One region of the Arthrobacter sp. 05L417 genome, then DNA from elsewhere that is predicted to be linked to it. Evidence: riboswitches for the same ligand, from Rfam matches in the RefSeq annotation. Region 1 holds a riboswitch; each other region holds the start of a gene.
What was found. A riboswitch is a leader RNA that binds a small molecule or an ion and turns the genes downstream of it on or off. The one in region 1 is predicted to bind S-adenosylmethionine.
Positions count from the first base shown of each region.

Region 1 (7,769 bases):
ACCAGCGTCGCGGCGATGGGGCTGCCGTAGTGCACGGTCGCGGTGCCGTTCATGGCCTGCTGGAAACTCATGAGGCAACCCGCCACGACCGGTAACAGGATCGGGAGCAGCAAGGACCCGACGTCGGCGGCCGCCCCGAGGCACGGCGACACGGCCCAGACGACGGCGGCGATCGTCAGGACGCTGCCGAGGATGCGGACCCCGGTGATCGTGCGTTTGCCGCCGGGACCGATGCCGAGCCGGTCCACGAAAAGGCCGCTCACGGTCTGCCCGGTGATCACGGCTACCGTGAACAACGCGACGCCAAGCAGGCCAATAGTGAACGATTGGGCAATCACGTAGAGGGCGCCGATCCCGCCGGCCACCACATAGAACCGCGGAAAGCTGCGCTCCTTGACGGCAGGCACTATCCGGCGCAAACCAGCGCGGCCTTTCGGCAGTGCAAGGCCGATCACGGCGATCAATACCAGCCCGGTAGTGAAGCTGACGACGGCGGCCGCGACGCCGTCGTCGAGCCTGGCCCCCAGCGCACTGTTGATCCGGCCTTGGACCGGAAGCAGGGTACCGTTCGCCACCGCAAGCAGCAGGCCGGTGAGCAAGGGAGGAGAAGTTCGCGGCATTTTCACCACCCTACTTCAGGCATCATTGCTTGTATGAGCAACCCGGAAATCGAAGAAATCCCCATCCGCGACGACATGATCCGACTCGGTCAGCTCCTGAAGCTCGCCAACCTGGTGGAAGACGGCGTGGAAGCCACGGAACTCATCAAGAATGGCCTGGTCAAAGTCAACGGCGAGATCGACGAACGGCGCGGCCGCCAGCTTCACGCAGGCGATACCGTGACCGTCAACGGACAGACCGTGCGGATCACTGCCGCTGCCTAGCAAACGCGGGGTCACTTACGGCCCATTACGCGCCCCAGGATGGGCCGTAAGTGACCCCGCGTTGCTAGGAGAGGACCTTGTGCTCCAAGAATTCGCCCACGTGGCCGATTTCCTGCTGGTTGATGCCGTGCCACATGCCTGTGTAGAGCACCTTGGTGAGGTCCGTGTGCTTTCGCACCCACCCCATGGTGTATTCGATCTTGTCCGGAGTAATGACAGGATCCTGCTGGTCGCGTCCCCAGAAGAGCGGCACGGAACCGTCCAGTTCGGCGTCGCGGAACGCGGGGTCGGCATCGGCGTCGACGGCGAAACCTGAAAGCCCGACGACGGCGGCGAAGTCCGCCGGGCGCTGCCGCAACAGCGAGGTGGCCATCGCCATGCCCATGGAGAACCCGAGGAGCGTTACCGAGCTGTGGTTGGACTTGCACGAGTCCAACCAGGAAAACACGTACTCTGCTGCGTCCTTGACGGCGTCGAGCGAGTAGTCGATGGACGCCGTGAGCGGGAACCACGTGAAGCCCGGGCCCGTGGCGATCGGTGCGCGGAGCGAAGCGACGACGAAGTCCCGGGGCAACAGGCCGGCAAGGCTGAAGAGGTCCTGCTCGTTGGACCCGTAACCGTGCAGCAGGACCAGCAATGGCTTCCCAGCCCGCTCCTCCTCTTCGTGGGACCACAAAACGACCGGGGCAGGAAAGGCGGAAGCTTGACTCATGGGACTATTCTTACAGTTACCCATGAGTAACAAGCCACAGGCGCGTGGCGTTGCAGCAAGAGGCAGGATATCGACGTGAGTGACATTGATCCCACGGTGGGACCAAAGCCGGACGAACGGATTCATCCGTGGACCCGCTACGTGGCATTGGGTGATTCCTTTACCGAAGGGATCGGCGACCCCGAGCCCAACAACCCCGGGGGACATCGTGGCTGGGCCGACCGCGTAGCCGAGGAACTGAGCCGGGGACACCGGGATTTCGCCTACGCCAACCTGGCCATCCGCGGGCGGCTCCTGCAGCAGATCCTCGACGAACAACTTAGCCCGTGCATGGACCTCAAGCCGGACCTCGTGAGCATCTCCGCAGGCGGCAACGACCTTATCCGTCCCGGCGGCGACCCCGACGCCTTGGCGGAGAAACTCGATGCCGCCGTGCAGACCCTGAGTTCCGAAGGCGCCACCGTGGTTCTCTTCAACGGTCCGGACACCGCGTCCTCGGTCCTCGGCCGGATCCGCGGCAAAGTGGCCATCTACAACGAAAACCTCCGCACGGTTGCCGCCCGCCACGATGCCGTGATCGCCGATATGTGGTCCCTGCGGCAACTCTCCAACTCCCAGATGTGGGACGAAGACCGCCTGCACTTCTCGCCGCTCGGCCATCACACCATCGCAGCAATGGTCCTCGATTCCCTCAATGTGCCGCACAACCTCGAGCCGCTGTCCCCGAAGCCGCTCCCCCAGCGCAGTTGGCGCGAGGCCCGCTCGGGCGACCTCGTATGGGCACGGGAGTACTTTGTCCCGTGGGTCATCCGCCGGATCCGTCACCAGTCCTCCGGTGACGGAATCTTGCCGAAACGCCCGACGCCGGGACCTGTCTTCGGTCCTGCCGACGCCATCCTGCCCCGGAGCTGACCGGGAACCACGAGGTGGGTCACAGGGAGCGGAGCTAAGCTGGTGAAAGACAGGGAGGCCCCCACCGTGAACAATTTGATCTTCTGGATCATCGTCTGCTCTTGGCTGATTCCCATGGGGATCCGCATGTACAACCGATCGCGCCAGCGCAGGCTCCGGGACTTCCCTCCGCAGAATTACCCCGCGCCGCCCTATCCTCCACAGAACTACCCCATCGGATACCCGGAGCAGCCTCCGCTAGTGCTCCCGGCTGAACCCCAACTCCCGGTGGCGACGCCCGCGCCGCAGGCCGCTCCGCCGTCGTCGGCTACTCCCCAAGCGAACAGCGTTCCCCAGCCGAACAGCGCTCCCCAAGGCTACCGGGCACGGAAACTGGCCGAGCTGGACCAGGAGTACAGCGACGGGAAAATCGCGATGGAGGACTACATGAAGCTCCGCCAGGAAATCATGAACGGCTGATTCAGCCGAAGAAGGCCTCTCGCAGCTGGGGACCGAGCTGGCCGATCTCGGTGAGGAACCCGTCGTGCCCGATCGGCGCCTCGATCACGTGAACGGGAACCTCTCCGGGCAAGGCCTTGGCCAGCTCGTGGGATTGTTCCGGGAAGTAGAGCCGGTCCGAGTCCACCGAGGCAACGAAGAACTTCGCGGTTGCCACGGACAACGCATCCTCCAATGAGCCCCGGCCGCGGGTGATGTCGTGGCTCATGAGCGCCTCGGTGATGGCGATGTAGCTGTTGGCGTCGAAGCGCTGGACCAGCTTGCGTCCCTGATGGTCGAGATAGCTCTCCACCTGGTAGCGGCCCCGGTCCCCCAGCGCGGCAGCCTGGAGGGGCGCCTCGCCGCCCTGGGCGTTCCGGCCGAAGCGGAAGTCCAGTTCATCCGCCGAACGGTACGTGATGTGGGCGATCCGCCGGGCAAGGGCCAACCCCGCCTCGGGGGCGGACTGGCCATAGTAGTCGCCGCCGTTGAAGTCGGCGTCCTGCCGGATGGCGAGCGTCTGGGCCTGTGCAAACGCGATCTGCTCGGCAGTGCTGTACGCCCCGATCGAAATCACGGCGCATCGCTTGACGCGGTCCGGATAGCTGACGGCCCATTCCAATGCACGGGCACCGCCCATGGACCCGCCCACCACGGTATGCCAACTGCGGATCCCCAGGACGTCGGCCAGCCGGGCTTCGGCTACGGTGCTGTCCCGCAGGGTCACGAGCGGGAAGCGGGAGCCCCACGCCTTGCCGTCGGGAGCGCTCGACGACGGCCCGGTGCTGCCGTAGCAGCCTCCCACGATGTTGACGGAGACCACGAAGTAGCGGTCCGTGTCGATGGTGGCGCCGGGGCCGACGAGTTGCTCCCACCAGCCTTCTTCATCGCTCTCGCCGCGGGCCACATGGGTGCTTCCGGTCAGGGCGTGTTCCACCAGGACGGCGTTGGAAGAGTCTGCGTTGAGCCGCCCCCACGTCTCGTACGCAAGGACGACGTCCGGCAGGAAACCTCCGGCCTCCAGTTCGAGTCCACCCACGGAAACATACTTGAGGGTTCCGTCCTGGGTACCGGAAAGGGGTATGGCTGTTGCAGCAATTGTCATTCGTTGACACCTCACATCGCGCTTGCCCGTCGCCAATACAGCGAAGGGCCAGGTCTTCACCCGGGGCACCCCACCGCGAATGGAGGGTTGCCGGCCAGCAAGCCGGGGCTGTCGCTGGCACTCATGACCTATAGGAAGAGTCTAGGAAAACCGGACCCCTTCTGACGAAGATTATGACATCTTTGTGACACTTGACCGCGTTTTGTTCATGAAGTTGAAGCCCAGGAGGCCGGTCGGCGAAGATTCGTCCTGCGTCGCCGGCCAGCCTCCCTGCGCCATCCGGGGCAGTACTAGGCGCCCTTGGCTGCCCGGAATCCCGACTCGAGGTCCGCGAGGATATCGTCGATGTGCTCGATCCCGACGGACAGCCGCACCAGGCCCGGAGTCACTCCGGCCACAGCCTGCTGTTCGGGCGTCAACTGGCTGTGCGTCGTGGACGCCGGGTGGATGACCAAGGAACGGACGTCGCCGATATTTGCCACGTGGGAATGCAACTCCAGGGCGTCCACGAAGCGTTTGCCGGCATCGATCCCGCCGCGGATGGTGAAGGACACCACCGCGCCGGTGCCCCGGGGTCCGTACTTCCGTCCGCGTTCGAACCACGGGCTGGAAGGCAGCCCCGCGTAGGCGACCGATTCGACGTCGTCGCGCCCTTCGATCCATTGCGCCACCTTGGTGGCATTGTCCACGTGGCGTTCCACCCACAGGCTGAGGGTTTCGATTCCTTGCGAGATCAGGAAAGCGTTGAACGGTGAAACGGCCGAGCCAAGGTCGCGCAGGAGCTGGACGCGGGCCTTGAGGATGTAGGAAAGGTTCGCGCCGAGGGCACCGTCCTTGCCGAGGTCGCGGGCATAGACCAGGCCGTTGTAGCTGGGGTCCGGGGTGTTGAAGTTGGGGAACCGCTCAGGGTCCTTGCCGAAATCGAAGTTGCCGGAGTCCACGATGACACCGGCAATAGCAGAACCGTGCCCACCCAGGTACTTGGTGGCCGAATGCACCACGATGTCCGCGCCCCACTCGATGGGCCTGATCAGGTAGGGCGTGGCGAGGGTGTTGTCCACGACGAGCGGGACTCCGGCCTCATGTGCGGTGCGGGAGACGCCCTCGATGTCCAAAACGTCTTGGCGGGGGTTGGAGACGACTTCGGCGAAGAACAGCTTGGTGTTCGGCTGCACGGCGTCGCGCCAGTGATCGAGGTTGTCCGGGTCTTCGACGAAGGTGACCGAGATTCCGAACTTCTTCAGCGTGTGCGCCAGCAGGTTGTAAGTCCCGCCGTAGAGGCTCGGGCTGGCGACCACGTGGTCACCGGCCTCGGCCACGTTGAGGATGGCGAACGTTTCCGCGGCCTGGCCGGAGCTCAGCAGGAGCGCCGCCAAGCCTCCTTCCAGGCTCGCTATGCGCTGTTCCACCGCATCCTGCGTGGGGTTGCCGATCCGGGTGTAGATGGGCGCCAATTCGGCCAGCGCAAAGCGGTTGGCCGCGCTTTCCGCACTGGGAAAGACGAATGAGGTGGTCTGGTAAATGGGGAGTGCCCGGGCGCCCGTGGCGGCGTCAGGCTCCTGGCCGGCGTGGATCTGGCGCGTTTCGAATGACCATCCTTGGGACATGCGGACTCCTGGTTGTCTGGGCGATTTGCCGTGCTTCAGCCTGCCGGCCTGCGGGATTAAGCCAGCCGGCGTTCGGTTGCCGCCAGTCTAGGGACGGCGTTGCGGGCTCCGGAAGCTTTGTGACGAACACGGTAGTTTTCGGTCCTGGCGCGTCCTGAAGTGACCCTGAGCTGCCTTTTCGATACATCCCACCTTAGTTAGGCTTGACTTAGCTGAGAGCTCCATCACAAAGTGCCAAGATGAAGCCATGCGCATGGATCACGTCTCTTACGCTTGTGAACGAGATGGCCTCTTGGCCACCACCGAGCGGATTTCCGCAGCATTGGGAGTGGACGCAGTCCGGGGCGGAGTGCACCCGCGCTTCGGTACCCGGAACATGATCATTCCCCTTGCTGACCACAAATACCTGGAGGTTGTCGAGGTCCTTGACCACCCGGCATCCGACAAGGCACCTTTTGGACAAGCCGTCCGTGCACGCTCCGCCGCGGGAGGTGGATGGATGGGCTGGTGCGTCGCTGTTGACGACCTGAGCCCGTTCGAACAGCGGCTCGGACGCGCCGCGGTTCCCGGCAACCGCAAGTTTCCGGACGGGCGCGAACTCGTCTGGTCGCAGATCGGAATCCTGGGACTCATCGCCGATCCCCAGGTTCCGTACTTGCTCCGTTGGGAGGGCGACCCCGCACTTCATCCGTCCCTCGTCTACCCGAGCGACGTCAAGATGTCCAGCCTCACGATCGCCGGCTCGGCGGAGCGCGTCACCGAGTGGCTCGGAGAACCCGTGGAGAAGCCGCTTGAGGACGTCGCCGTCCAATGGATGGCACCGCACGGAACGCCGGGAATCATGTCGGTAACGTTCGAAACCGCCAACGGAGCCGTCACCATCTGACGGACCCTCGCATCACCTTCTGAGGGACATCGGGCGAGGAGGCCCGGAAAACTTCGGCCGCCATATGCGGGTGCCAATGACGTCACCCAGCGATGGCGGCCGAAACCTTTTAACGCGCCTTACCCCAGCCCGACGGCCTTGCCGAAGACGCTGAAGCCGACGAACGCCACAATGTCCAGGAGTGCGTGCGCCACCACGAGCGGCATGACCCGTTTGGTCTTGGTGTAGATCCAGCCGAACACGAGGCCCATGACCGCATTGCCGATGAACGGTCCGAAGCCTTGGTACAGGTGGTAGCTGCCGCGAAGGAGCGCGCTGAGCACGATCGCCAACGGTGTGCTCCATCCGAACTTCGCGAAACGGTCGAGGAGGTAGCCCACCACGATGACTTCCTCGACGACGGCGTGCCGCACCGCGGACAGGACCAGAACGGGCACTGTCCACCAGTAGGAGTCCAGGCCGCTGGGGATGATCGCCGTCGTGATCCCCAGGGCGCGGCCGGCCGCATAGAGGCCCAGCGACGGGATCCCGATCAGCGCGGCGAGGCCCAGTCCTTGCAACGTGTCGCGGCCCGGGCGGGCGAAGTTGAAGCCCAGCCGGGTGAAACCCGATGGACTCTCCGCGGTCTGGCGGTGCAAGGACAGGAAGTAGAACACCAACACCACAGGGACCAGCGCGAACGCGATATCCAGCAGTTGGTAGGTGAGGTCGAAGTACTCTCGCGTGCTCTGCGAGCGGTTGAGGGTGGACGTCGCATGGGCCAAAGGCCCCTGGGTCATCTTGTCCAACAACTGCACCACGGAGTACACGGCCGATTGGCCCAGAGACAGGCCAAGGACAATCAGTACTTCGGCGCGCAACCGGCGCGTTGAGGCTAGGAGCATGCTCCTATCTTGCCTTCATTTCCCTGATGTTTTCCTTGAGCCGGGTCCCCGGAGTCCGCTTGCATGGGCCGGGCTGCTCCTGACCCTATGCTTGGTGGGATGAGCGCGCCCGCACGAATCTTCATGATCCGGCACGGCCAGTCCGCCGCCAACGCCGACACTTCCATCTACAACCGTGTGCCCGATTACCGCATCCCACTGACGGAGCTTGGCGTCGGGCAGGCACGGGCAGCGGGTGAGGTGCTGCGCAGGAAGCTCGCCGGCGAACCCGTATGCGTTTACGTCTCGCCGTACCTTCGGGC
Region 1 is NZ_JBFTOG010000003.1:368,587-376,355, reverse strand. It holds gene AC1DJW_RS05025 (DMT family transporter) at 1-620, opposite strand, end outside; gene AC1DJW_RS05020 (RNA-binding S4 domain-containing protein) at 654-884, shown strand; gene AC1DJW_RS05015 (alpha/beta hydrolase) at 949-1,596, opposite strand; gene AC1DJW_RS05010 (SGNH/GDSL hydrolase family protein) at 1,672-2,508, shown strand; gene AC1DJW_RS05005 (hypothetical protein) at 2,575-2,967, shown strand; gene metX (homoserine O-acetyltransferase MetX) at 2,969-4,090, opposite strand; SAM riboswitch class IV at 4,104-4,219, opposite strand; gene AC1DJW_RS04995 (bifunctional o-acetylhomoserine/o-acetylserine sulfhydrylase) at 4,381-5,697, opposite strand; gene AC1DJW_RS04990 (VOC family protein) at 5,945-6,583, shown strand; gene AC1DJW_RS04985 (CPBP family intramembrane glutamic endopeptidase) at 6,703-7,467, opposite strand; gene AC1DJW_RS04980 (histidine phosphatase family protein) at 7,567-7,769, shown strand, end outside.

Region 2 (7,769 bases), on a different contig from region 1:
AGCCCATACCGCACCTTCTTCTGACAACGGCAAGCTCCGGGCAAATATTCCGCAAAGATGCAAGACTAGATCCGACTGCACCCCGTGAACACCGCACCACTTGAACGCAGCACCACCTGAACACTGTGGCACGCCATCCAGGAGGCAAAACATGTCCCTCGTCCGTTTTCTCGCCAGGCCAATGTTGGCTTCCAGTTTTGTCGTCGCAGGGCTGGACAAGCTCAAGAACGCGGATGACACTGCCAAGCAGCTCTCCCCGCTGCTCCGCCGCGCGTCCGAGTCGTTGCCTTTCCCGGCGGACGAGAAGATGCTGGCGCGGGTCATCGGCGGCACGCAGGTGGGCGCAGGCGCCTTGCTTGCCCTCGGCAAATGTTCACGGTTCTCGGCAACCCTGCTTGCCGGCATTTCGGTCCTGAACACCTTTGTTGAGTGGCGTTCTGCCGACATCAGCACCAAGGAAGGCCGGCTCGCCCGCCGCGCCCAGTTGCTCAAGAACATTTCCCTGACCGGCGGCGTCCTCCTAGCCGCCGTCGACACGGCCGGCAAACCGAGCCTCGCATGGCGCGCCGAACACCTCGCCATGGACGCCAAGAACGCCACGGGCAAGCAGATCAAGAAGACAGACCGGGCCGTCCGCAAGGCCGTAAACAACGCAGTTGGAGCATAAGGAAGCATGCCAGGAACCCCCGCCACGCAGACAGACGATTCAGGGAGCACCATAGCCTCCGCACTCCCCTTGTGGCCGGCGCCCTTCGCCAGCCGCCCTGTGGATGCCACGGTCACGGTTCCCGGCTCGAAGTCGCTGACCAACCGCTACCTGGTCCTGGCGGCATTGGCCGACGGCCCAAGCAGGCTGCGGGCACCCCTGCATTCGCGGGATTCCGCGTTGATGGTCGAGGCACTGCGCCAGCTTGGCGCCACCATCACCGAGGTTCCCGGCGATGGTCAGTACGGCCCGGATCTTGAAGTCACCCCCATCGACCCGGCGGCTGCCGCGTCGGAGACCGCCATCGACTGCGGCCTGGCTGGCACGGTCATGCGATTTGTGCCGCCGCTCGCGGCCCTCCGCAACGGTGCTTCGGTGTTCGACGGCGATCCGCACGCACGCCAACGTCCCATGGGCACCATCATCGAAGCGCTCCGGACACTCGGAGTGGACGTCAGCGCACTGGACGGGCAATCGGCGAGCTCCCTGCCGTTCAAGGTTTCCGGCACCGGCTCTGTCCGCGGTGGCCATTTGGTGATCGATGCGAGCGCTTCGTCGCAGTTCGTCTCCGCCCTGTTGCTCGTCGGTGCCCGGTTCAAAGAGGGCCTTCACCTGGAGCACGTCGGCAAGCCCGTGCCGAGCCTCGACCACATCAACATGACCGTTTCGGTCCTGCGCGGCGTCGGAGTGCAAGTGGATGACTCCGTTCCGAACCATTGGCGCGTCTCCCCAGGCACCATCCAGGCGTTCGACGTGAGGATCGAGCAGGATCTCTCCAACGCGGGTCCCTTCCTCGCTGCGGCACTCGCCACGAAGGGAACCGTCCGCATCCCCAACTGGCCGGTCAACACCACACAGGTCGGGGATCTCTGGCGGGACATCCTTGCCACCATGGGTGCCACTGTCACACTGGACAACGGCACGCTGACCGTCACTGGCGGTTCCGAGATCCTGGGCGCGGACTTCGACGAAACCAGCGAACTCGCCCCTACCGTAGCGGCATTGTGCGCCCTGGCTACCGGCCCTTCCCGGCTCACCGGCATCGCGCATTTGCGTGGACACGAGACAGACAGGCTGGCTGCGCTGGTCGCCGAAATCAACCGGCTCGGCGGCGACGCCGAGGAAACCAGCGACGGCTTGGTGATCCGGCCCGCAGCGCTGCACGCCGGCGTCGTGCACAGCTACGCGGACCACCGCATGGCCACCGCCGGCGCCATCCTGGGGCTCGCCGTCGAGGGTGTCCAGGTTGAAGACATCGCGACGACGTCCAAGACCATGCCCGAATTTCCGCAAATCTGGGCATCGATGCTCACTGCCGGCCCAGCGGCCGCGGACCCCGTTTCAACGGAGACAAGCAACTGACGATGGCTCGCGACGCACGCTCCTGGGATGAGTCCGATGTCCGGATCCGCCCCAACAAGAAGGGCACACGCCCCCGCACCAAGGACCGCCCCAGCCACGACGACGCCGTGATCGGGCGCATCATCACAGTCGACCGCGGCCGCTACACCGCGATAGTGGATGAAAGCTCGGACAACGAGCGCATCGTCATCGCGGCCCGCGCCCGGGAACTCAGGCGCTCCCCCGTGGTTCCCGGAGACTTCGTGGCCCTCGTCGGCGATGTATCCGGAGCCCCGGACACCCTCGCGCGCCTCGTGCGCGTCGAGGAGCGCAAGACGCTCCTGCGGCGAAGTGCCGATGACACGGATCCGATCGAACGGGCCGTCGTCGCCAACGCCGACCAGCTCGTGGTGGTGGTTGCGGCCGCCAACCCGGAGCCGCGGACAGGATTCATCGACCGCGCATTGGTGGCAGCGTACGACGCCGGAATCGAGCCGCTGCTGCTCGTCACCAAAGCGGATGTCAAGGATCCGACGGAACTGCTCGCCAACTATGTGAGCCTGGGTTTCCCGATCATCATCAGCCGCACGGCCGACGCGGGTGCCTCCGGCATCGACGCCCGTTCCGACGACGGTCTGTCCGCCCGCCTCGATGGTGACGCCGTCGGCCAGTTGCGGGACTACCTCGACGGCAAGGTCACCGTGCTCCTGGGCCATTCCGGCGTCGGGAAATCCACCATGGTGAACGCCCTGACCGGCGCCGAACGCGCCACGGGTGGAGTCAACGCAGTAACGGGCCGCGGACGCCACACCTCGTCCTCTGCCCTTGCGCTGAAGCTCAGCGACTCCCCGGGCGGAAGCTGGATCATCGATACGCCCGGCATCCGTTCCTTCGGCCTCGCCCACGTGAACCCTGACCGCATCCTGCATGCCTTCCCGGATCTGGAGCCCGGAACGGAAACGTGCGAGCGGGGCTGCAAGCACGATGCCTCCGCCGTTCGATGCGGACTGGATTCCTGGGTTGCCGATGGCCATGCCGGGGAGGCCGGCCCCGCCCGCCTCGCATCGCTGCGCAGGCTCCTTGGTGCCGACCCGCGCATGGAAGCCCAAGAGGCCAAGGAACTGGGTACGATCAACTAACTCAGCGCATGCCGGGCTACGTCCCCGGCTCACCGGCGAATAGACGGTAGTTTGGAACCATGACCCAACCCGATTCGAGCTACAACGACGACCTGCGGCTGGCCCATGTCCTCGCCGACTCCGTCGATTCCCTGACAATGGAGCGGTTCAAGGCGCTGGACCTTCAGGTGGAGACCAAACCCGACCTGAGCCCAGTCACCGATGCCGACAAAGCCGCCGAGGAAGCAATCCGCGGGCAGCTCTCCCGTTCCCGCCCCCGCGACGCCGTCCTCGGCGAAGAATTCGGCAGCACGGGCCACGGCTCAAGGCGTTGGATCATCGATCCCATCGACGGGACCAAGAATTTCGTGCGCGGCGTACCCGTCTGGGCAACGCTGATCGCCCTCGTGGACGAGGGCGAAGTAGTGGTGGGGCTCGTCAGCGCTCCGGCGCTCGGCAAGCGCTGGTGGGCGGCCAAGGGCTCAGGCGCCTACATGGGCCGATCACTGGCCGCAGCCACCCGGCTGAAAGTCTCCAACGTGTCGCGGCTTGAGGACGCCTCGCTTTCCTACTCCGAGCTTTCCGAGTGGAAGCAGCACGATAAGCTCGACAACTTCCTGGGCCTGGAGAACGATGTCTGGCGCAGCCGCGCGTACGGCGATTTCTGGTCCTACTGCCTCGTGGCCGAAGGCGCCGTGGACATCGCGGCCGAGCCGGAGCTCCAGGTCTACGACATGGCCGCCTTGGTACCGATCGTGACGGAGGCCGGCGGACGCTTCACGTCCCTGGACGGCACGGATGGCCCCTTCGGCGGAAACGCCGTTGCAAGCAACTCGATCCTGCACTCCGAGGTCCTCAAGAGGCTCAACCCCGAGCTCGACGACCTCCTCTAGTCACCCTCTTCACTGAATAAACGACGGCGGGCGCCCCTTTTTTGGGGGCGTCCGCTCCTTTTTCTTCGGCAGAAGGCACATTTTTCCGGCTGTGTAACAATCCGCTTAACAATCGAGGTCACATTGGAACGAGCCGCGCCGGTGTCCTAGTCTCTTTACAGGTCACGAGTGCCAGCGCGAAACCCCGGTTTGCTGGCCGGCAACCCTCCATCGCGGCGGGGTGCCCCGGGTGACGACCCGGCCGGTCCGGAACGGATGCGGCAAGCGCGGACCCCCTGTACGCAGGGGTCCCTCTTGAGTGAGGTCCCATGAGCACAGCCACATTTACTTCTCCTGTTCTCCCGCAGCACCACGAATCTGCGCATCAGCACGGCGAATCCCGGACTCCGGCGTCGCGCCCGCTCGCCGCGGTCACCGGCGCGGAGTTGCAGGCACCCCTGATCCAGGGCGGCCACATCCGCTACGCCAACCTTGACTACGGCGCCTCCGCGCCTGCCCTGACCGTGGTTTCCGCGTACCTCAACGAAATCCTGCCGTACTACGCGAGTGTCCACCGCGGCGCCGGCTATGCCTCCCAGATCAGCACCTCGGTCTACGAAAACGCCCGCAACATCGTCCGTGACTTCGTGGGCGGCAGGCCGGACGATTCCGTCATTTTCACGCGCAACACCACCGATTCCCTCAACCTCCTGGCCGGCTGCTTGCCGGTCGAAGACGGCAAGCACACCGCCGAAGTCCTTTACCTGGACATCGAGCACCACGCCAACCTGCTGCCGTGGCAAGGCGTCCCCCACCGAAGCATCGTTGCCGCGGGAACGTTGTCGGAGACCGTGGCCAATGTCCGCACTGCCCTCACCCACGGTGGCATCAGCCTCCTGGCAGTCACGGGCGCATCGAACGTGACCGGCGAGATCCTGCCCATCAAGGAACTCGCTGCCTTGGCCCACGAATTCGGGGCGCGGATTGTGGTGGACGCGGCGCAACTCGCCCCGCATCGCCGCATCGATATCGCCGCCGCGGATGTTGACTACCTGGTCTTCTCGGGGCACAAGCTTTATGCACCGTTCGGCGCCGGTGTCCTGGTGGGCCGTCCCGACTGGCTCGACGCCGGCACGCCCCACCTTGCAGGTGGCGGGGCTGTCCGCGAGGCGCGCCTGGATTCCGTCAGCTGGGCCACGGGACCGGCAAGGCACGAAGGTGGCTCACCGAACGTACTCGGCGCGGCCACCCTTGCCCGCGCCACCCAGGTCATCGCCAGCCTCGACCACGATGAATGGCACGCCCACGAGGCCGCCATCCGCTCGCACCTGGTCGAGGGCCTCAAGGAAATCGACGGCGTCACCGTGCACCAGATCTTCAGCGACACGGATCCCGAGGACACCATCGGCGTCGTGAACTTCTCGCTCCAGGGCTACGACGCCGGACTCGTTGCGGCCTATCTTGCCGCCGAACACGGCATTGGCCTGCGTGACGGACGCTTTTGCGCCCACCCTCTGCTCAAGCGCCTCGGCCTTCCCTCCGGTTCCCTGCGCGCCAGTTTCGGCGTGGGGTCGCGATTGGAAGACGCCACCCGGCTCATCGCGGGCATCCGGGCGCTCAAGAGCAATGGCCTCGGCTGGGACTACGTGGTGGATGCCGGCCGCTGGGTTCCGGCGAACGACCATCGCAGCTACCCGGAGTGGGCGCCCAACACTCCCGGGACCGCGGGCGCCGCACCCTGCAGCATCGACTGATTGCGGTAGATTCGTAGGGTATTTTTCCTGTCCTACGAAGGGAGTTCCCGCGTGTCCCCGCGACCCAAAGGCGCGTCAGCCGGCCCCAAGCTCTTCGAGGAACGGCGCCTTGAACTCGGTCAGAGTTTCCAGGACGGCGGGGAGCACTATGATCGCGTGCGGCCCGGCTACCCCGCGGATTCGGCCGACTGGCTGCTACCTGTAGGCGCGCGGGACGCGGCAGACATCGGCGCCGGCACCGGAAAGTTCACCGCTCTTCTCGTCGAGCGCGGGTTGGCGGTGTCCGCAGTGGACCCCTCCACGGACATGCTCATGCAGCTGCGCAAAACGTATCCGCATGTGATCGCCTTGGAGGGCACGGCCGAGGCAACTGGACTGGCGGACTCAGCATTCGACGTCGTCAGCGTTGCCCAGGCCTGGCACTGGTGCGATCCCCTCGCCGCCAGCACCGAGATCGCCCGGATCCTTCGACCGCAGGGCGTCATCGGCTTGATCTGGAACCAGCTGGACACTTCAGTGCCCTGGGTCCATCGCTTGTCCCGAATCATGCATGCCGGCGATGTCCACAAACCGGACTTCCGGCCTGTGGTGGGCCCGGAGTTCGCCGGCCTCGAAAGCCACCTGACGCGTTGGGAGGATCCCGTGACTCCGGCGGACATCCTCGAACTCGTGAAGTCGCGCAGCTACTACCTGAGGGCGAACGACGCCACCCGGGCCAAAGTCATGGGAAATCTCCGGTGGTACCTCTTCGAACATTTGGAACATGCCGAAGACGAGGCCATCCCCTTGCCCTATCTCACGCAGAGCTGGCGGGCGCGGAAAGTCTGATCCGGCCGGTTCACGATAGGCTTGGAACCGTGAAGACCAGTGCGCCCTCCTCCTCGATCGAGGACTACGTCAAGGTCATCTACTCCTTTACGGAGTGGCAGGACAAACCCATCACGTCCTCACAGCTCGCGCAGCGGCTCGGCGTCGCCAATTCGTCCGTCTCGGAGATGGTCCGCAAGCTCAAGGACCAAGGCCTGGTCGACCACCAGCCCTACAGCGCCATTACGTTGACCGCCCAGGGAATTCAGCTTGCCTTGGGCATGGTCCGCCGGCACCGCCTGATCGAGACATACCTCGTGAGGGAGTTGGGCTACAGCTGGGATGAAGTCCACGATGAAGCCGAGATGCTCGAACACGCCGTCTCGGACACCTTCATCGATCGCATGGCCGCAAAGCTGGGTAACCCCGGACGCGATCCCCACGGTGACCCCATCCCCGCAGCGGACGGCTCAGTGACCCTCCCGCATGCGCACCGGATGATAGAGCTCGACGACGGCCATTCCGGCAAGATCACCCGGATCAGCGACGAGAACCCGGAGCTGCTGCGCTACCTGTCCGCCGAAGAAATCGACCTCGATGCCAGCATCCAGGTGATTGGACGCAAACCGTTCGGCGGTGCGCTGGTGGTCCGGATCGGAAAAGGCCCGGGCAGCCGCGACTACGATCTCGCCGATGAGGTCGCCTCGGCATTGTGGGTAGCCACCGACGTCGAACACGAAGGCTGCGTCCTCGCGGAACGCTGACGAAGCCGTGTTTTAGAAGGCGTGTTTTAGAAGGCGTGTTTTAGAAGGCGCTGTTCAGGCGCGCTGGGCGGCCGTCCCGCCGTCGTCGGGAGCTGGGCCTTCCGGAGAGTCCACCACTGCAGCGCCCAGCACCGGGTTCCGGATCCCGACGGCGGATGCCGCCGCCCCGAGGAAGAACAGCACCGCGGTAACCACCACGGCATTCATGAGGCCTTGGCGGCTGAAGACCGGACCGATGATGAGCCCGGCAAAAGCGATGCAGATCAAGCCCGCGATACGGGCCACGGCGTTGTTCACCGCGGAGCCGATCCCGGCCTCCTCCGTGGGTACCGCGCCGAGGATAGCAGCGGTGAGGGGCGCCACCAAGGTGCTGAGGCCGATCCCGAAGACGATCTGCCCGGGCAGCA
Region 2 is NZ_JBFTOG010000002.1:30,202-37,970, reverse strand. It holds gene AC1DJW_RS02090 (DoxX family protein) at 152-667, shown strand; gene aroA (3-phosphoshikimate 1-carboxyvinyltransferase) at 674-2,068, shown strand; gene rsgA (ribosome small subunit-dependent GTPase A) at 2,071-3,186, shown strand; gene hisN (histidinol-phosphatase) at 3,246-4,058, shown strand; SAM riboswitch class IV at 4,219-4,331, shown strand; gene AC1DJW_RS02070 (aminotransferase class V-fold PLP-dependent enzyme) at 4,367-5,791, shown strand; gene AC1DJW_RS02065 (class I SAM-dependent methyltransferase) at 5,843-6,619, shown strand; gene AC1DJW_RS02060 (metal-dependent transcriptional regulator) at 6,649-7,362, shown strand; gene AC1DJW_RS02055 (MFS transporter) at 7,417-7,769, opposite strand, start outside.
Region 2: linked by a shared signal. The riboswitch ahead of AC1DJW_RS02070 (aminotransferase class V-fold PLP-dependent enzyme) and the one ahead of metX (homoserine O-acetyltransferase MetX) in region 1 are both predicted to bind S-adenosylmethionine.

Region 3 (7,769 bases), on a different contig from region 1:
GGCTACGCGGGCCCTCCCGGTGCTGTCCTTGAAGGCGGGGCGCGAATCGCGGCGATGACCACCGTGATGACTGTCATCGGCATCGGTTGGGGGATCACCTGGTTCACCTACGCGGCGGACTATTCACGCTTCGTCAGCAAGTCCGTCCCCAAGCACAAGGTTTACCTTGCCTCAGTATTCGGCCAGTTCCTGCCGGTGGTGTGGCTCGGCATCCTGGGCGCGAGCCTGGCAACGAAGAGCGGCACGGCCGATCCCGGCCACCTCATCGTCGACAACTTCGGCGTCCTGGCCATCCCGGTGCTCTTCCTGGTGTTGCACGGTCCCATCGCGACGAACATCCTGAACATCTACACTTTTTCGGTGGCTGCCCAGGCACTGGATATCAAGGCCAAGCGTCGTTCCTTGAACCTCTTCGTCGGGCTCCTGGCCTTGGTCGGCGTCGTGTTCTTCATCCTGCAGGAGGATTTCGCGTCAACACTGAGCACGTGGCTCGGCGGGCTCGTGGCGTGGGTGGCCGCGTGGGGAGGCATCATGCTGGTGCACTACTTTTGGGTGGACAAGCGTAGCCCCGTGGCAGTCGAGCGACTCTTCGATCCCGTGGGCACCCGGCGGCTTCCTGCATTCAACTGGGCCGGGATCACCGCGCTCTTGGTGGGCATCTTTGCCACATGGCTGTTCATGTACGGCGTCCTGCCGATCATGCAAGGCCCCATCGCCACGGCCATGGGCGGGATCGACTTGTCCTGGCTGGCCGGTGGACTTGTTGCCGCCGCGGTCTATGGCGCTTTGGGCCCCCGGGTCCATGCCCGATACCTCCCGCTGGCATCCGCGGCCGCAGTGCCTTCAGAAACTGCAGTGCCTTCCGCAGGCGCGTCGTCGCAGCCCCTTGCGGAAGACGCCGTCGCCAATCTGGTCAACGACTGAAAGGACGCCCGATGACCACCAACGCTTTTCCTGACGAGGCACACTCGATCACTTGGCCTGAAGGCTTCAGGGCCGCGGCGTCCTTCACGTTCGACGTCGACGCCGAATCCTGCACCATCGCGCACGATCCCACGAGCACCAGGCGCATGTCCCTCATGAGCCACCAGTCGTACGGCCCTAGGGTCGCTGTTCCACGGCTCCTGAAGATCCTCGAGCGCCAAGAGATCCAGGGAACCTTCTTCATCCCGGGGTTCACGGCGGAAAGCTACCCGGACGTGGTGCGGCGGATCGTCGACGGCGGCCATGAAGTCGCCCACCACGGCTACCTGCACGAACCCATGCAGGGAATCGACGCCGCCACCGAGGCCAACTACCTGGACCGCGGGCTCGAAGCCCTCGCGAAGGTAGCCGGGGTCAGGCCGGTCGGTTACAGGGCGCCGTGGTGGGAGCTGAACTGGCATTCGCCGGCGCTGCTCGCGGACCGCGGTTTCCTTTACGATTCAAGCCTGCTCGACGGCGATGCTCCCTACCGCATGGCGGTCGCCTCGCGTGATTCACGGGACGTTGATTCAGGGGACATCGATTCACGGGACATTGTGGAGATTCCCGTGGATTGGGCCTTGGACGATTGGGAACAATACGCGTTCTATCCGGGAGTGACAGGAAGCGGCGTCATCGAGAGTCCTTCCAAGGTCTTGGAGATGTGGACCCTCGAAGCCGAGGCCCACCACGCCCAAGGCAGTTGTTTCGTCCTGACCAACCACCCGTTCATCTCCGGCCGTCCATCCAAGGCCGTTGCCTTGGAGCAGTTGATCGAGCGAGTCAAGGCTATGGACGGGATGTGGGTGACCACCTTGGAACGGATCGCCGAACACACAAAGGCCACGGTGAACGAGATCCACAGCCATGCCCGCATTGAGGTCCCGAGCTATCCAGGCGCCGGGGCCAGCTTCAAACCTGCCCGCGTCTTACAACCCGCCCCCAACTAGGCCCATCCCCGCCCAACTAGCTCGCAGTTGTTGTCGTTATCAGGGCTCAAAACGACATCTAATGCGAGCTAGTTGGGGTGGGGCGGGAGCTAAGGGTGGGCCGGGCTACAAGTCGCTGCGGCACAGGGCGGTGTGGAGTTTGTAAAGTCCATTCAGGTCTCCCGCCGCCAAGCCATCCGGGGCGCCGATCTCCGGGTACATGAGCTGGATTGGATCGTCTACGTGGTCTAGGCCCACCACGTGGCCCAATTCGTGTTGGATCACCGCGGAGACGTAATGCGCTCCGCCGGAGATGCCCAGCAGTTCCGTGATTTGCGGGGCGTCCAGGTCCAGGCTTCCCGTCACGTAGCTTTTGGGTCCGGAGCCGAAGCTGTACATGGTGCTGCCGCCAGTGCCGATGACGGATCCAGCCAAGCCCGGAGCCGCCTCGGGAGTGTTCCAGGAAATCAGCAGGGGTGCCCAACGATCTCCGTAGAGCGCGGGCTGGTACGGCTTGCGCTTCTCGGCGGGCTTTTCCGTGCTGGCGCCGTCGTCGATGAACTTGAGGCCCGTGGCAGCAGCGATCTTGGCGATGGCGTCGGCGATGAGCCCCTCGGATCCGGCCGGGGCGAGGGCTGCGTTGACCACGTAGTGCAATGGACGGCACGGAGAGTAGCTCACGGGTGTGCCGTCGGCATTGGTGGCCAGGAACTTGTAGGAGTTGCTGGCCACAGCGGGCTTGGCGGGGGAGCCGAGCGGGTGGCCGGCCTCTTCCAGTCCAGGCGGCGGGGTATCCGGCGCGCGGGCAGCCTTTTGCTGCCCTTGCGCGGGCGCCGCCTGCCCGGAGCTGCTTGCCGTGGCATGGGCGGAAGGAGCCAGGTTCGGAAGCAACCCGGTGATGACGGGGTCTCCCCGGAGGAAGCCACTGACGAGCACGGCTACGGCCGCAACCACGGCCACCACCATCACGTTCCGGAACAGCGCCAGCGCGGTACTGGCGCGTTTGGGTGGCGGGCCGCCGTCGAACCCGTAGTTTGAATGCACGTCTTCTCCCCAAGTCCCTGTACCGGCGCCCCCCGGGCCGGCGCTGCTATCCGATCACAGCGCCGAAGACGAGGCCCAGCCCATACGTGGCCGCGGCCGCACCGAGTCCGATGGCGAGCTGCCGGAGGCCGCGGGTCAGGGGCGAGGTCCCGGACAACAAGCCGACGACGGCGCCAGTCGACAGAAGCGCGATGCCCACCAGCGTACCGGCCACAGCAAGCGCTGCGAAGCCCGTCATGCCGAAGATGAACGGCAGGATGGGCACGATGGCGCCCGAAGCGAAGAAGCAGAAGCTCGAGATCGCGGCGCCCCAGGCGGAGCCCACGGCCTCGTGCTCATTGACGGTTTCTTCCACTTCGGGGTGGAGGGAGAGGCTGGGATCGCAATCGCAGCTGTAGAGGCCCATGCGCTCGGCGGCCCGGTGTTCGGCGGCTTCGCGGGACATGCCCCGGGCCAGATATACCAGGACCAGCTCATTGTGCTCGATGTCCAGGGCCGGGGCTGCGGTCAGCGTGGCCTGGGTGGGGCGAGTGGCCTTGAGGAGCTCGAGTTGCGAGCGGACCGAGACATACTCGCCGGCACCCATGGACAGCGCGCCCGCCAGGAGGCCGGCGATACCGCTGAACAGGACCACGGTTGCGGGAACGCCCGTGGCCGCCATGCCCATCACGAGGGAAAGGTTGCTGACCAAGCCGTCGTTGGCGCCGAATACGGCCGCGCGGAAGGTGCCGGACAACCTATTGCGGCCGCGCGTCGCCAGGCCACGGACTACTTCTTCGTGGATCTGTTCATCAGCCGCCATGGCGCGGGTTGCTGCTGGATCCTTCGTATAAGGCGAACGGCCTTCAGCCCGTTGGGCGAGGGCCAGCACGAACACGGATCCGAAGTTCCGGGCCAGGAAGCCGAGCATTTGGCTCCGGACGGAGGCTGCCTTGGGCATGCCGGCATGTTCGCCGAGGAGCTTGAGCCAGTGCGCCTCATGGCGGCCCTCGGCATCTGCGAGAGCCAACAGGATTTCGCGTTCCTCGCCATCGCGGCGCTGCGCCAGTTGACGGTACACGGCGGCCTCGGCGCGCTCGTCCGCCAAGTACTGCCGCCAGCGCTTGATGTCCGACGACGACGGGGGAGTCTTGGGGGCTGCTTCGTCTTGCGATGGACTGCTTGAGTCCGACGGATTGTCTGAATACGAGGGTTTTGTGTGCGGGTGCACCGGGACTCCTGGGTCGCTGGGGCGGGCTTCATCGCCTCATTGCGGCTCCACTCTATCGCCAATTTCCGCGGTTTTTCGGCCGGTAATCCTCACTGGACATTTTAGGCGTGCCTCAAAAACCGGGAGGCTCGCGGGAGGCCTTGACCGCCGCAGGGGGCAGTGCTGGGATGGATGGACAGGGTCCACGAATTGGCGGGGTGGCGTTGGACCGGCTGCCTCACTTGCCTGTCCGATGGGCTCAGCGGCACGTCGAACGGAGGTTGCACCATGGACAGCACCGAGACCCACGCCCGCCACCCCGACCGTCCCACGGTCGAGGCCGATCCCGCCTACGACTACAGCGAAGACCTGGAGGTGGACGAGGACTGGGAGGAACAATCCGAGGTCCTCGACGACGACGAACGGGTGGTCCCGCTCGACGCCGAGGAACACCGCGAGGACGAAGAGTTCGAATAGCCTCTGCTCGCTGAACCGGCCTCGCTGAACCTGACTCGCTGAATCCGGGTCCTAGAACGCGCTCAGGATGAAGTGCCGCTGCACGCCCGCCCGGTGCCCGGTTGCCGCCACCGTGAGGGTGAGTTTCCGTGTCGCCGGGAACCAGCGGGCGGGCTGGACCGCTTTTGAAAGCGCTTCGGTGATGAGCCGTGGCTCATGATGCCAATAGCGTTCCAAGTTTCCGTCCACCACGAACGTGATGGAGCCTTGGGAGAGGTCGACGCCGGGAATCACCCGGACGAACTCGTCCACCCGTCGGGGGCGTGGCAACAAGAGGCTTCCGGTCTGGGTGGTGCGCTCAGCTGTGGCGGTAGCGCCGTTTTCGAAAGGCATGGCCTTCTCCTGTGGAGTTGCTCTTGCCCGTTCGGTTGTCTCTGGTCCGAGCCGGGCCGCTTCTTCATCCGAACCACCCGTGAACATGGGGTTGGCGTGTGGCAAGTCGGAGCTTGGCGCCACATCTCTTGAAGCTGTTCCTACTGTACATGCAGGCGCGGCGCCGCACCTCTCGAAGGAGAAGGTGCGGCGCCGCCGTCGTACTTAATTCTGTGAAGCTTAGTGGCTGGCCACCGGGTGGGCCTCCAGCGGGAGTTCCTCGGTGACCGCTCCTGCGACGCGGCGGTCCCAGGCTTCGCGGACCTCGGGTTCCGTGGGCGGCGTCAGCAAGGAGACCACAACGTAGATGACGAGCGAAGCGCCGAGGCCCCAGTAGATGGGATCGTTGGCGTAGACGCCGTCTTCGCTAGGGATGATTCCCGTGGCGTAAGCGATCAGCAAGGCCAAGGTCAAGACCGAGCCGACGGCCATGGACCATGCCGCTGCGATGCCCGTGCCGCGCTTCCAGACCAGGCCGCCCAGGATGGCAACCAGGAGGCCACCTACCAGGATGTCGTAGGCGATGGTTAGGGCCACCACGACGTCTTGCGCCGCCATGGAGATCAGCACGGCCACGATGCCCAGTCCAAGGACCCAGTAGCGGTTGGCCTTGACGTCGTGCTCGGGGTTCTCGGTGTCGTCGGTGTTGATCGTTTTGCCGAACCAGCTGGCCACGAACGGGACAACGTCGGCGCGGGCAACGGTGGCTGCGGCGATGAGGGCTCCGGATGCGGTGGACATCATGGCAGCGACTGCTGCGGCCATGACGAGGCCGCCGATGCCGATCGGCAGGATGTGGGTGGCAACCTCGGCGTAGACAACGTCCTTGCCAAGGGCCTTCACGTCGATGTTGGGCAAGGCCACGCGGGCGGCCAGGCCAATCAGGGCGCCGGCGACGCCGTACAGGACGCAGTAGATGCCGGCAGTGGCGCCGCCCCAACGGGCCACCTTGGGGGTCTTGGCGGTGAAGACGCGCTGCCAGATGTCCTGGCCGATGAGCAGGCCCAGGGTGTACACCACGAAGTAGGTGATGATGGTCTGCGCTCCGATGCCGTCCAACTGGAAGAAACTGGCGTCAACGCGGGCACGGATGCCGTCGAGGCCGCCTGCGGCGTTGAGGGCGAACGGCAGCATGAGGAAGAAGATGCCCACCGTCTTGATGATGAACTGCACCTGGTCGGCGAGGGTGATGGACCACATGCCGCCGATGGTGGAGTAGACCAGGACGATGGCGCCGCCGACGGCGATGGCAAGCCAGCGCTCCCAGCCGAAGAGGACAACGAAGATCGTGGCGTATGCACCCGTGGACGTGGCACACAGCATGAGGGTGTAGGCCAGCATGACGATGCCGGAGGTCTGCGTGGCGCGCTGGCCGTAACGCAGGCTCAGCATCTGGGACACCGTGTAGATTTTCAGCCGCTGGATGGTGCCGGCGAAAAGCAGGCTCAGGAGGAGCACGCCCGAACCGATGGCGACGACCAACCACATGCCGGAGACACCGAACTTGTAGCCGAGGCCGACGCCGCCAACCGTTGAAGCGCCGCCGAGGACGACGGCGGCCATGGTGCCGGTGTAGAGCATCGGACCAAGGCGGCGTCCTGCCACCAGGAAGTCGCTGTTGTTCTTGGTGCGCGACTTGCCCCACCAGCCGAAGGCCAGCATGGCGAGCAAATACACCACCACGATCGCAATATTGATGAACGAAGAGTCCACGGTTGGCTCCTGAAAGTGATGCGCAGAGTTCTTGGGGATTCCGACGCCGGTCCGCTGGGTTTCGCAGCGGGTTGCGGAAGGTCTCTGCGCTGGTGATTGGGGAGAGTAGTCTGTGATGTGTGCCTCACAAACAACACTTGTTGCCTATGAGGATACGTAGTGATGCGAGTAACAGTCAAGGCGTTGCTTTGCGCGGCGGGCGGATCGGCGCTCCTCTGGCTGTCCAAAGGGTCCGCCACTCGGGCGATCCGGCTACTATTGCTGCAATGACAGGGCCGCAGAAACGGCCTGAAAGGTTCGTGAATGAAGGCTCTCCCCGTTGAACCGAGCAACGTCCCCGTTGCCATCGGTTCCAGAATCCGCGCCGCCCGCCAATCGCAGCGGCTCACCATCGAGCAGGTTGCCGACGCCACCGGCCTGACCAAAGGGTTCCTGAGCCGCGTGGAGCGTGACCTGACATCGCCGTCGGTCGCTTCCCTTGTGACGCTTTGCCAGGTTCTTTCAGTGTCCATCGGCGATCTTTTCGCGGCACCGGAGACGCACCTGACCCGGCGCGATGATGGGCCGCGGATTTCTCTCGGCGGCCAGGGAATAGTGGAGCGTCTCCTGACTGCCCGGTCCGAACGGCGGTTGCAGATCCTGCAGGCCTCCATCGAGCCCCGCGGCCGCGGAGAAGCCGAGCTTTACGCCGTCGATTGCGACGTCGACGTCCTTCACGTCGTCAAGGGCCGCATCAAATTGATCCTCACCAACGAGGAGTACGAGCTCGAAGAGGGAGACACGCTGTCCTTCCCGGGCCGCGAACCCCATACCTGGGTCAATCCCACGGACGAGCCCGTTGAGGTGCTCTGGATCCTGGTGCCGGCAGCCAGCCGCTGACGCTGTGACGCGCCGTATTTGCGACACGCGGCGCGTAACCTGCCGGAAACATGACTGACTTCAGGATTTAACCCTGGGGCCAGCGGTGTTACGTCCCTGAAATGATCCGCGCCGAATGCTGAAACAGGGCGACTGTACCTTCGAGTCAAGGCAACTTGTCAAGG
Region 3 is NZ_JBFTOG010000057.1:27,190-34,958, reverse strand. It holds gene AC1DJW_RS25190 (purine-cytosine permease family protein) at 1-924, shown strand, start outside; gene AC1DJW_RS25185 (polysaccharide deacetylase family protein) at 936-1,913, shown strand; gene AC1DJW_RS25180 (matrixin family metalloprotease) at 2,019-2,879, opposite strand; gene AC1DJW_RS25175 (VIT1/CCC1 transporter family protein) at 2,983-4,146, opposite strand; gene AC1DJW_RS25170 (hypothetical protein) at 4,414-4,602, shown strand; gene AC1DJW_RS25165 (hypothetical protein) at 4,654-4,974, opposite strand; SAM riboswitch class IV at 4,989-5,108, opposite strand; gene AC1DJW_RS25160 (sodium:solute symporter family protein) at 5,194-6,726, opposite strand; gene AC1DJW_RS25155 (helix-turn-helix domain-containing protein) at 7,030-7,605, shown strand.
Region 3: linked by a shared signal. The riboswitch ahead of AC1DJW_RS25165 (hypothetical protein) and the one ahead of metX (homoserine O-acetyltransferase MetX) in region 1 are both predicted to bind S-adenosylmethionine.

Region 4 (7,769 bases), on a different contig from region 1:
AGGGCTGAACATCGACAACTTGCCGTTCTTCGCGGTCATCGCAGGCAATGCCGAGGGACAGACCATGATCCACGACTGGGTCTACGAGAACCGTGCGATCTACTTGACCGAGCTCAACAAGCTCGGTGCCCAGGTTCAACTGCTCGATCCGCACCGCATCTATGTCAATGGTCCGACCAAATGGCGCGGCGCGGAAGTCGGATGCCCCCCGGCACTCCGACCCGCAGCTTGCCTGCTGTTGGCCATGCTGGCGGCCCGCGGCACGTCCGAGTTGCGCAACATCTATGTGATTGAGCGCGGATACGAGGACCTGGCCGAGCGGCTCAACACTATTGGTGCCAAGATCGAGTACTTCCAGGACTGACGCGCGTCGGATTCTGCACGATTCGGACTTCCAGCAGAATCATTCGGGCGTGCCGCAAAATCCCGATCTGTCTCCGCAAGGCCGCCATGGCGCACAATGGATCCGTGCGCACTTTTGGTGTGGAAGAGGAATTGCTGATCGTCGATCCCGTGACCGGCGAGCCGCTCGCCCTTGCCGACGCGCTCCTCTCGGGCCCCGCCCAGGACGGCCCCGAAGGCCACGATGGCTCCGGCCACCATGACCCACCCCACGACGGCCCCGAGCTCGACGGCAACGACAGCCCCGAAATCGGGCCTGCCCTTGAGGAGATCGACGGTCCCGATACCGGCCTAAGCCACGAGCTCAAGCTTGAGCAGATCGAAACCCAGACCCGGCCATGCCGCAGCTACGCGGAGCTCTTGCACCAGATCCGCAGGGCCCGGGGCCTCGCGAGCCACGCCGCACGGCGCCACGGCGCAAGGATCGCCGCGTTGGCCACATCGCCCGTGGACGCCGCGTTGCACACCACTCCGGATCCCCGGTACGCCATCATGCTCGAACGCTTCGGCATCACCGCACACGAACAGCTCACCTGCGGATTCCACGTGCACACCTCGATCGAGTCCCCCGAGGAAGGTGTGATGGTCCTGGACCGCATCCGGGACAAGCTCGCCGTCTTCACCGCGATCAGCGCCAATTCTCCCTACTGGCGGGGGCTGGCCACGGGTTTCGAGAGCTATCGGACGCAGGCATGGAACCGCTGGCCTTCGTCGGGACCGTCGGCCATCTTCGGTTCCTTGGCTGCTTACCGGAGGGTTGTCAGGAGGCTCATCGAAACGGGAGTGTTGCTCGACGAGGGGATGGTTTACTTCGACGCCAGGCTCTCCCGGCACGTTCCCACAGTGGAGGTCCGGGTGGCCGATGTCTGCCTACGGGCCGAGGATGCGGCGCTCCTCGCAGTGCTCGTCAGGGCCTTGGTCGAGACTTCTGTCCGTGAGTACCATGCTGGAATAGAGCCGGCGGCCGTACCCACGGCGCTTTTGCGGATGGCGTCCTGGCAGGCAAGCAACTTTGGACTGCGCACCGAGCTGCTGGACTTCGGAACGTTCCGCCCGGAGCCCGCCGCGGACGTCGTCTGGTCGTTGGTGGAGTATCTGGAACCTGTGCTGGCCGAGCAGGGTGAATTCGACCTGGTCCAAACCGGAGTGGCAGCGATCCTGGGCCGTGGCAACGGCGCCATCGAACAGCGTGGTGTCGCTGAGCGCTGGAGCGAGAGCAACGGGGGCGCGCCCGACGCCGCCGGGCTGGCCGCCGTCGTCGAGCACGCTGTTCAGATCACGATGCGCTCAGAGCGGGACGAGAGCGACACCAAGCCGCAACCCGTCCTCACTTGGGTGCGCCAGGACTGGCGCGAAGCGCCGGGCTAACCCGGCGCCCGGCTAGACCTGCTTGAGGGCCCGCTCCAGGTCCCCGATGAGGTCGTCCACATCCTCCAGCCCCACCGAAAGCCGCACGACGCCGTCGCTCAGGCCAATGGCCGCGCGGCCTTCCGGACCCATGGCGCGGTGCGTGGTGGTGGCGGGGTGGGTAATAAGGGACTTCGAATCGCCCAGGTTGTTCGAGATGTCGATGACGGCGAGCCCGTCCAGCAGCGCGAAGGCGGCCTCTTTCGCCGATCGCCCGGCAGAGGGGAGCAGCTCGAAGGTGAGCACGGTTCCGCCGGCCTTCATTTGCTTCGCGGCGAGCTCGAACTGCGGGTGCGACTTCAGGAGCGGGTACTTGACCCAGCTGATGGCCGGCTGTTCCTCAAGCCATTCGGCGATCCGCAACGCAGATGCCGAGGAGTGATTGACGCGCAGCGCCATCGTCTCCAGGCCCTTGGTCAGGACCCAGGCGTTGAACGCGGAAAGCGACGGCCCGGTGTGCCGCATGAGCTGCTTGACGGGACCGTCGATGAATTCCTTGGTGCCCAGGATTGCTCCGCCAAGGACCCGGCCCTGGCCGTCGATGTGCTTGGTGCCCGAGTAGACAATCACGTCTGCGCCGAGCTCGCCGCAGCGCTGCAGCAAGGGGGTGGCGAAGACGTTGTCGACGACGACGGTAGCGCCGGCTGCGTGGGCCAGCTCGCTCACCGCGGCGATGTCCACGATTTCCTGCATGGGGTTCGACGGCGACTCGAAGAACACTGCGGTTGTCGGCTCGGACAGGGCAGCACGCCACTGGTCCAGGTCAGGCCCGTCGACGAAGACGGTCTCGACACCCCAGCGCGGCAGGATCTCGTTGAGGATGACGAAGCAGGAACCGAAGAGCGAGCGGGCGGCAACCACGCGGTCACCGGCAGCCAGCAACGCACCGAGGGCGGTGAAGACTGCGGACATGCCCGACGCCGTCGCGAAGCACGCTTCGGTGCCTTCGAGCAGGCGGAGGCGCTCCTGGAAGGTGGCAACGGAGGGGTTGCCGTAGCGGGAGTAGACGAAGCGCTCGTCCTCGCCCGTGAACGCGCGCTCTGCGGCTGCGGCGGATTCGTAGACGAAGCCGGAGTTCAGGAAGACGGCCTCGGACGTTTCCTGGAAGTTGGTGCGGTCAAGGCCGCCGCGGACTGCCTGGGTGTCAGGGCTCCAGCCGGCGGCGTCAGGATTGAAAGTCACTTAGATGTTCCCCAGGTTCGTTGGAAGTCCGCGGTTTTTCCAGCCGTTCACGGTTCGCTCGCCGTAGCGGTCCGGTTCGCCCTCAAAGCCCTCAAGGACGTTGTAGGCGGTGTAGCCGGCCTGCGTTGCGGCGATCGCAGCGGCGATGGAACGCTGGCCGGAGCGGCAGAGGAAGACCAATTCGGTGCCGTCCGCTTCGGGAGCCTGCTGCTTCAGATCGTCGATGAAGCGTGAGTTGGGGATCCCGCCGGCCAGGTTCCACTGGATGAACAAGGGATCGTTCTCGGTGGCTTTGGTGTCCGGGATCCCGATGTGTGCCCACTCGCCTTCCGTTCGGACGTCCACCAGGATGGCGCCTTGTTCCAGCTTGGCCCAGGCGTCGTGCGGGCTGAGGTCGCCTGCATAGCTCATGCGTGGCCCTCGCCGTCGAACTCTTCATCAAGCTGGTCTACTGCATTGGCAACTGCGGCATCCGCGCTCGCGATCGCCGCGGGCAGGACGACAGCCTGGGCCACGATCACGTCGGTGCCGTTGAAGGTCGCGGCCGGACTGCCGTGCAACACATATCCCTCTGCGAGGGCGGTGGAAATCCGCTCGCAGAATTCCTTGGTGTCAGGGCCCGTGACGAGACGGTAGGAGAGTTTTTCTTCGGTGGGTTCAGGCATTGGTGCTCCTCAGTCACGCTTGCAGTTCGAAAGTGTCGATACGCCGAGTAGTCACCTGAGGCACCCCGCCGGAGAGAGGGTTGCCGACCAGCAAGTCAGGGCTTCGCGCTGGTACTCATTACTCAAGAAGAAAAATAACATCCACGACGGCGCCCTGCAGCACCGGCCGTCGTCATGTTCCGTAACCGGACGGCTGTGGATGGTGGGCCCACGCTGGCGAGGGCCCCGGGCTGAGCTTGCGAAGACTGGGAGCCAGTGGGGATTAGGATTCGGTTTCATCGGGCAGCGGTTCCAGGCTCGCCTGGATCCGGGGTGGGAGGGCGTCGAGCCGTGACCCTACCCCTGTGGGGGAGTGATGAAAAGTGGAACCCTGATGCTTCCGGATTTCCAGCAACTCGTGGACGGATATCCCGGTGGCCGTGGCGAGTGCATGCAGCGAGAGGCTGTTGTGATGAGCCAAGGCAAAAACAACACCCGACAGGGCTTCGAAACCTTCTGTCTCGTAGATTTCCTTCACCAAGTTGGACATGCCATTCGCATCATCGATTGATCCCGCTGACGCACCAGTCGCCATGGCCGTCAGCGACCATGCAGCAGAGTCGGGGCTGATGTAGATGCTCATGTCGATACCCTACGGACTCAGGCCCGCTTGGGGAATGGGCGATACGTTTATCTTTATGGCAGCACTCACCGATCTTGACCGCCAGCTCCTCTCTGCCCTGAGGGAGGACGGCAGGGCGTCCGTGGCCAGCCTCGCGCGCACGTTGGGCGTCGCCAGGGCCACTGTGAATAGCCGGCTCGAGCGTCTTGTCTCCTCCGGAACCATCGTTGGTTTTACCGCGAGGGTGCGCGACGAGGTCGATCCACTTGCGATTCGGGCTATTGCGCTCATTGCAGTGGAGGGAAGGTCTGCCGACAAGGTTATTCGCCAGCTCCGGGGACTTCCCGAGATTTGGGCGCTGCACACCACGAACGGAGGATGGGACCTCGTGGCGGAGCTACGCACGGAAAGCCTCAGCGATTTTGACCAGGTGCTGGGCAGGATCCGCGGCATCGAGGGGATCGTCAATAGTGAGACGAGTCTTTTGCTCAGCTCAGTTCTGCGATAACCGCTCACGTGACGTCGGCAGGCCGCTTAAGCATTAAGCGCAATTACGTTCGTCATTTTGTACAGATTTTCAATGAAAAGTACGTAGTTTGGCAATTGTGGATGCATATCGCCGCTCCGTAGCCTCGTAGCAACAGTGCTTATGAGGGAAAGGAGCGCACATGACGCGCTTTGTCGATGTCCGCAATATGGTTCGCTGGACGGCCGGGCGGGGCCCGGAGGTCATCATCTCGGAGATGATCCAGTACTTGGAGGACGACTTCCAGCGGTGGGAATCATTTGACAAGACTCCGCGGGTGGCAAGTCACACGCCATTTGGCGTCATCGAGCTGATGCCCACCAGCGACCACGAAACATACGGCTTCAAGTATGTAAATGGACACCCTTCGAATCCCGCGCGTGGCTTCCAGACCGTGACAGCTTTCGGTGTGCTGTCCGACGTCCATAACGGCTACCCGACGTTCCTTGCGGAGATGACTGTGCTGACGGCGCTGCGGACGGCCGCCACGTCCGGGATGGTCGCGAAGAAAATCGCGCGCCCCGATGCCCGGATCATGGGGTTGATCGGCACCGGAACCCAATCGGAGTTTCAGGCGCTGGCCTTCCGGGCGGCCCTGGGTATCAACACGGTCAGGATCTGGGACACGGATCCGGCTGCGATGGAAAAGTTCGTCCGGAACATGGCTCCCCTCGGCTTCGACATCACCATCGCAGCTTCGGCGGCGCACGCAGTGGAGGGTGCCGACGTCATCACCACGTGCACGGCGGACAAGGCCAATGCCACGATCCTGACAGCAGACCAGGTTTCGCCCGGTGTTCACATCAACGCGATCGGCGGCGATTGCCCAGGGAAGACCGAACTCGACGCTGCCATCCTCCGCCTCGGCGACGTCTTTGTGGAATACGATCCCCAGACGAGGATTGAAGGCGAGATCCAGCAAATGTCCGCCGATTTTCCCGTCACCGAATTCTGGCAGGTCCTGGGCGGGCACGCGCCGGGCCGGACCTCCAAGGACCAGATCACGATATTCGATTCCGTGGGCTTCGCGATCGAGGACTTTTCCGCCTTGCGGTATCTCCGCAATGCCGTTGACGGCTCGGAATTCTTCGAAGAGATCGACCTCGTCGCCAACCCCGATGACCCCAAGGACCTCTTCGGCCTGGTGCGGGCACTGTCTCCGATCGGATCCTGAGAAGCCCAACTCACTCGCATTTGTTGTCGTTTTGGGCGCTCAGAACGACAACAACTGCGAGTCAGTTGGGGGAGAAGCCTGGTGCGCCGGCCCCAGAACCGGCGCACCAGACGTTTTATCCGGGCATTCCTCCTAGCCTCGTCGCCAACCGGCTATACCGCCGCCAGGCGCAGGATCAGCTCGGCATGCCCGGGGAACCTCAAAACGAGCGACTCGATGTCCCGAGCCGTTGGTTTCGTGGAGTCCGATCTCTCGTATCCCGGTGAGAGGCTGCAGCTGACCAAGGCGAACCCCGGTCCGGCCAACTCGGCACCGAACCAGGTGGAGTTGGGGGCAACTCCTTGCAAGGTCTCGCCTGCTTCCGGGTCCGGACCCAACAAGGCCTCGGTATACCCAAAGTCCTGATAGCCCAGCTCCCGGGAGAAGACATGCAGCCTGATTGGTGTCCCCAAATGGAAGAACCACAGTTCGTCCTGCTTGAGGGCGTGCAACTGGAGGACCTCCCCCGCCTCCAGCAGGTACCAGTTGGAGCTGTAGAGCGGATGGTCGACGCCGAAGCGCGGAGGCAGCGCCGAACCGGCGATATCCTCGTTGCTCACGAGCGCGGGCGCGAACCAGCCGCCCACGCTAGCGGGGGACATGTCCAGCTGTTTGATCCAGTCCTCGGCGAATCCACTCATGTGACCGGATCCTTCAGCGAGAAGCAGACGGTAATCCCGATGATGTCCTTGCTGCCCAGGGCACGCAGCAACCCTTTTTGGGTCACGATGTCCACATTCACCATGCCGCCCTCCTTGCTGGGGACGGCGATGGTTTCGTGAAAGTTGAGCAGCGGCTTTCCGTTCGCCATCACTTCCTTGTCGTGGGCAACGTGTTCCGCGCGCGAGTCTTGGTGCCCGATCAACTCCGACTTGCTCATGCCCACCAGGTCCGCGAAGTTCTGGTTGACCCACAGAAAGACCGAATTCGCGTCCTTCACCACCCAGTACACGCCGTCCTGCCGGTCCAGCACATCGGCGACGCTCATGGGCGGAACTGTGGGAAGGAGCGCCGGGTCCAACGCCGGGGCGACAGTCATGGCGCAACCGCCGTTCCGCCGTCGGCCTCTAGTCTTTCGGCGAGGTCTTGCGCCAAGGCCACCATTGTCATGGTGGGGTTCCAGGAACCGCCGGTGGGCCAGAGGCTTCCGCCGGTGACGAAAACGTTCCGCACACCGTTGAGGCGGTAGTCGGTCCCGACGACGGCGTCCTCCTCTTCGCCGATCGGCAGGCTTGAGCTTTCGTGGACCAAGCCCGGCACACGGCGCTCCGGGATGGCGGGACGCTCGGCACCCCAGGTTCCGGCGTCGGGATCTCCGTGCCAGTATTCGACGCGCTCCGCACCTGCGGGGGACAGGACCCGCTCCAGCATCTGGAAAGTTCCCTCGTCCATGGTGTCCCATGTGTCGTCGTCGGTGGCGTTGGCCAACACCTGCAAGGTGACGTTGCAGGTGGGGTCCGTGCCGCCGGAGAGCCGCAAATGGTTCTCCGGGTTGCTTTCGTCCAGTTCGCCGAGGACGGCACAGACGAACACCAAGTAGTCCTCCGAGGACCGCAGCTGGGCGAGCGAAGCCGTGGCGACGACGTCGGGAGCGTAGCGTTCGGACTTCTGGGCGTTCTTGTCCGGGCAACGGTCGGAGAGGACCGAAAGCTGCACGTGGTACTGCATTCCGGCCCGACTCTTGCCCGCCAAATAGATGGCCGCCAGTTCCAACTCGCCGAGTTGTTCGCTGAAATCAAAATCCTCGCGGGGAACCCGGGCCACCAGCGAGGT
Region 4 is NZ_JBFTOG010000010.1:53,227-60,995, reverse strand. It holds gene AC1DJW_RS10305 (UDP-N-acetylglucosamine 1-carboxyvinyltransferase) at 1-364, shown strand, start outside; gene AC1DJW_RS10300 (glutamate--cysteine ligase 2) at 469-1,770, shown strand; gene AC1DJW_RS10295 (O-succinylhomoserine sulfhydrylase) at 1,783-2,991, opposite strand; gene AC1DJW_RS10290 (rhodanese-like domain-containing protein) at 2,992-3,402, opposite strand; gene AC1DJW_RS10285 (DUF1737 domain-containing protein) at 3,399-3,656, opposite strand; SAM riboswitch class IV at 3,667-3,779, opposite strand; gene AC1DJW_RS10280 (hypothetical protein) at 3,919-4,278, opposite strand; gene AC1DJW_RS10275 (Lrp/AsnC family transcriptional regulator) at 4,334-4,765, shown strand; gene AC1DJW_RS10270 (ornithine cyclodeaminase) at 4,926-5,957, shown strand; gene AC1DJW_RS10265 (cupin domain-containing protein) at 6,110-6,637, opposite strand; gene AC1DJW_RS10260 (PAS domain-containing protein) at 6,634-6,984, opposite strand; gene AC1DJW_RS10255 (GMC oxidoreductase) at 7,032-7,769, opposite strand, start outside.
Region 4: linked by a shared signal. The riboswitch ahead of AC1DJW_RS10285 (DUF1737 domain-containing protein) and the one ahead of metX (homoserine O-acetyltransferase MetX) in region 1 are both predicted to bind S-adenosylmethionine.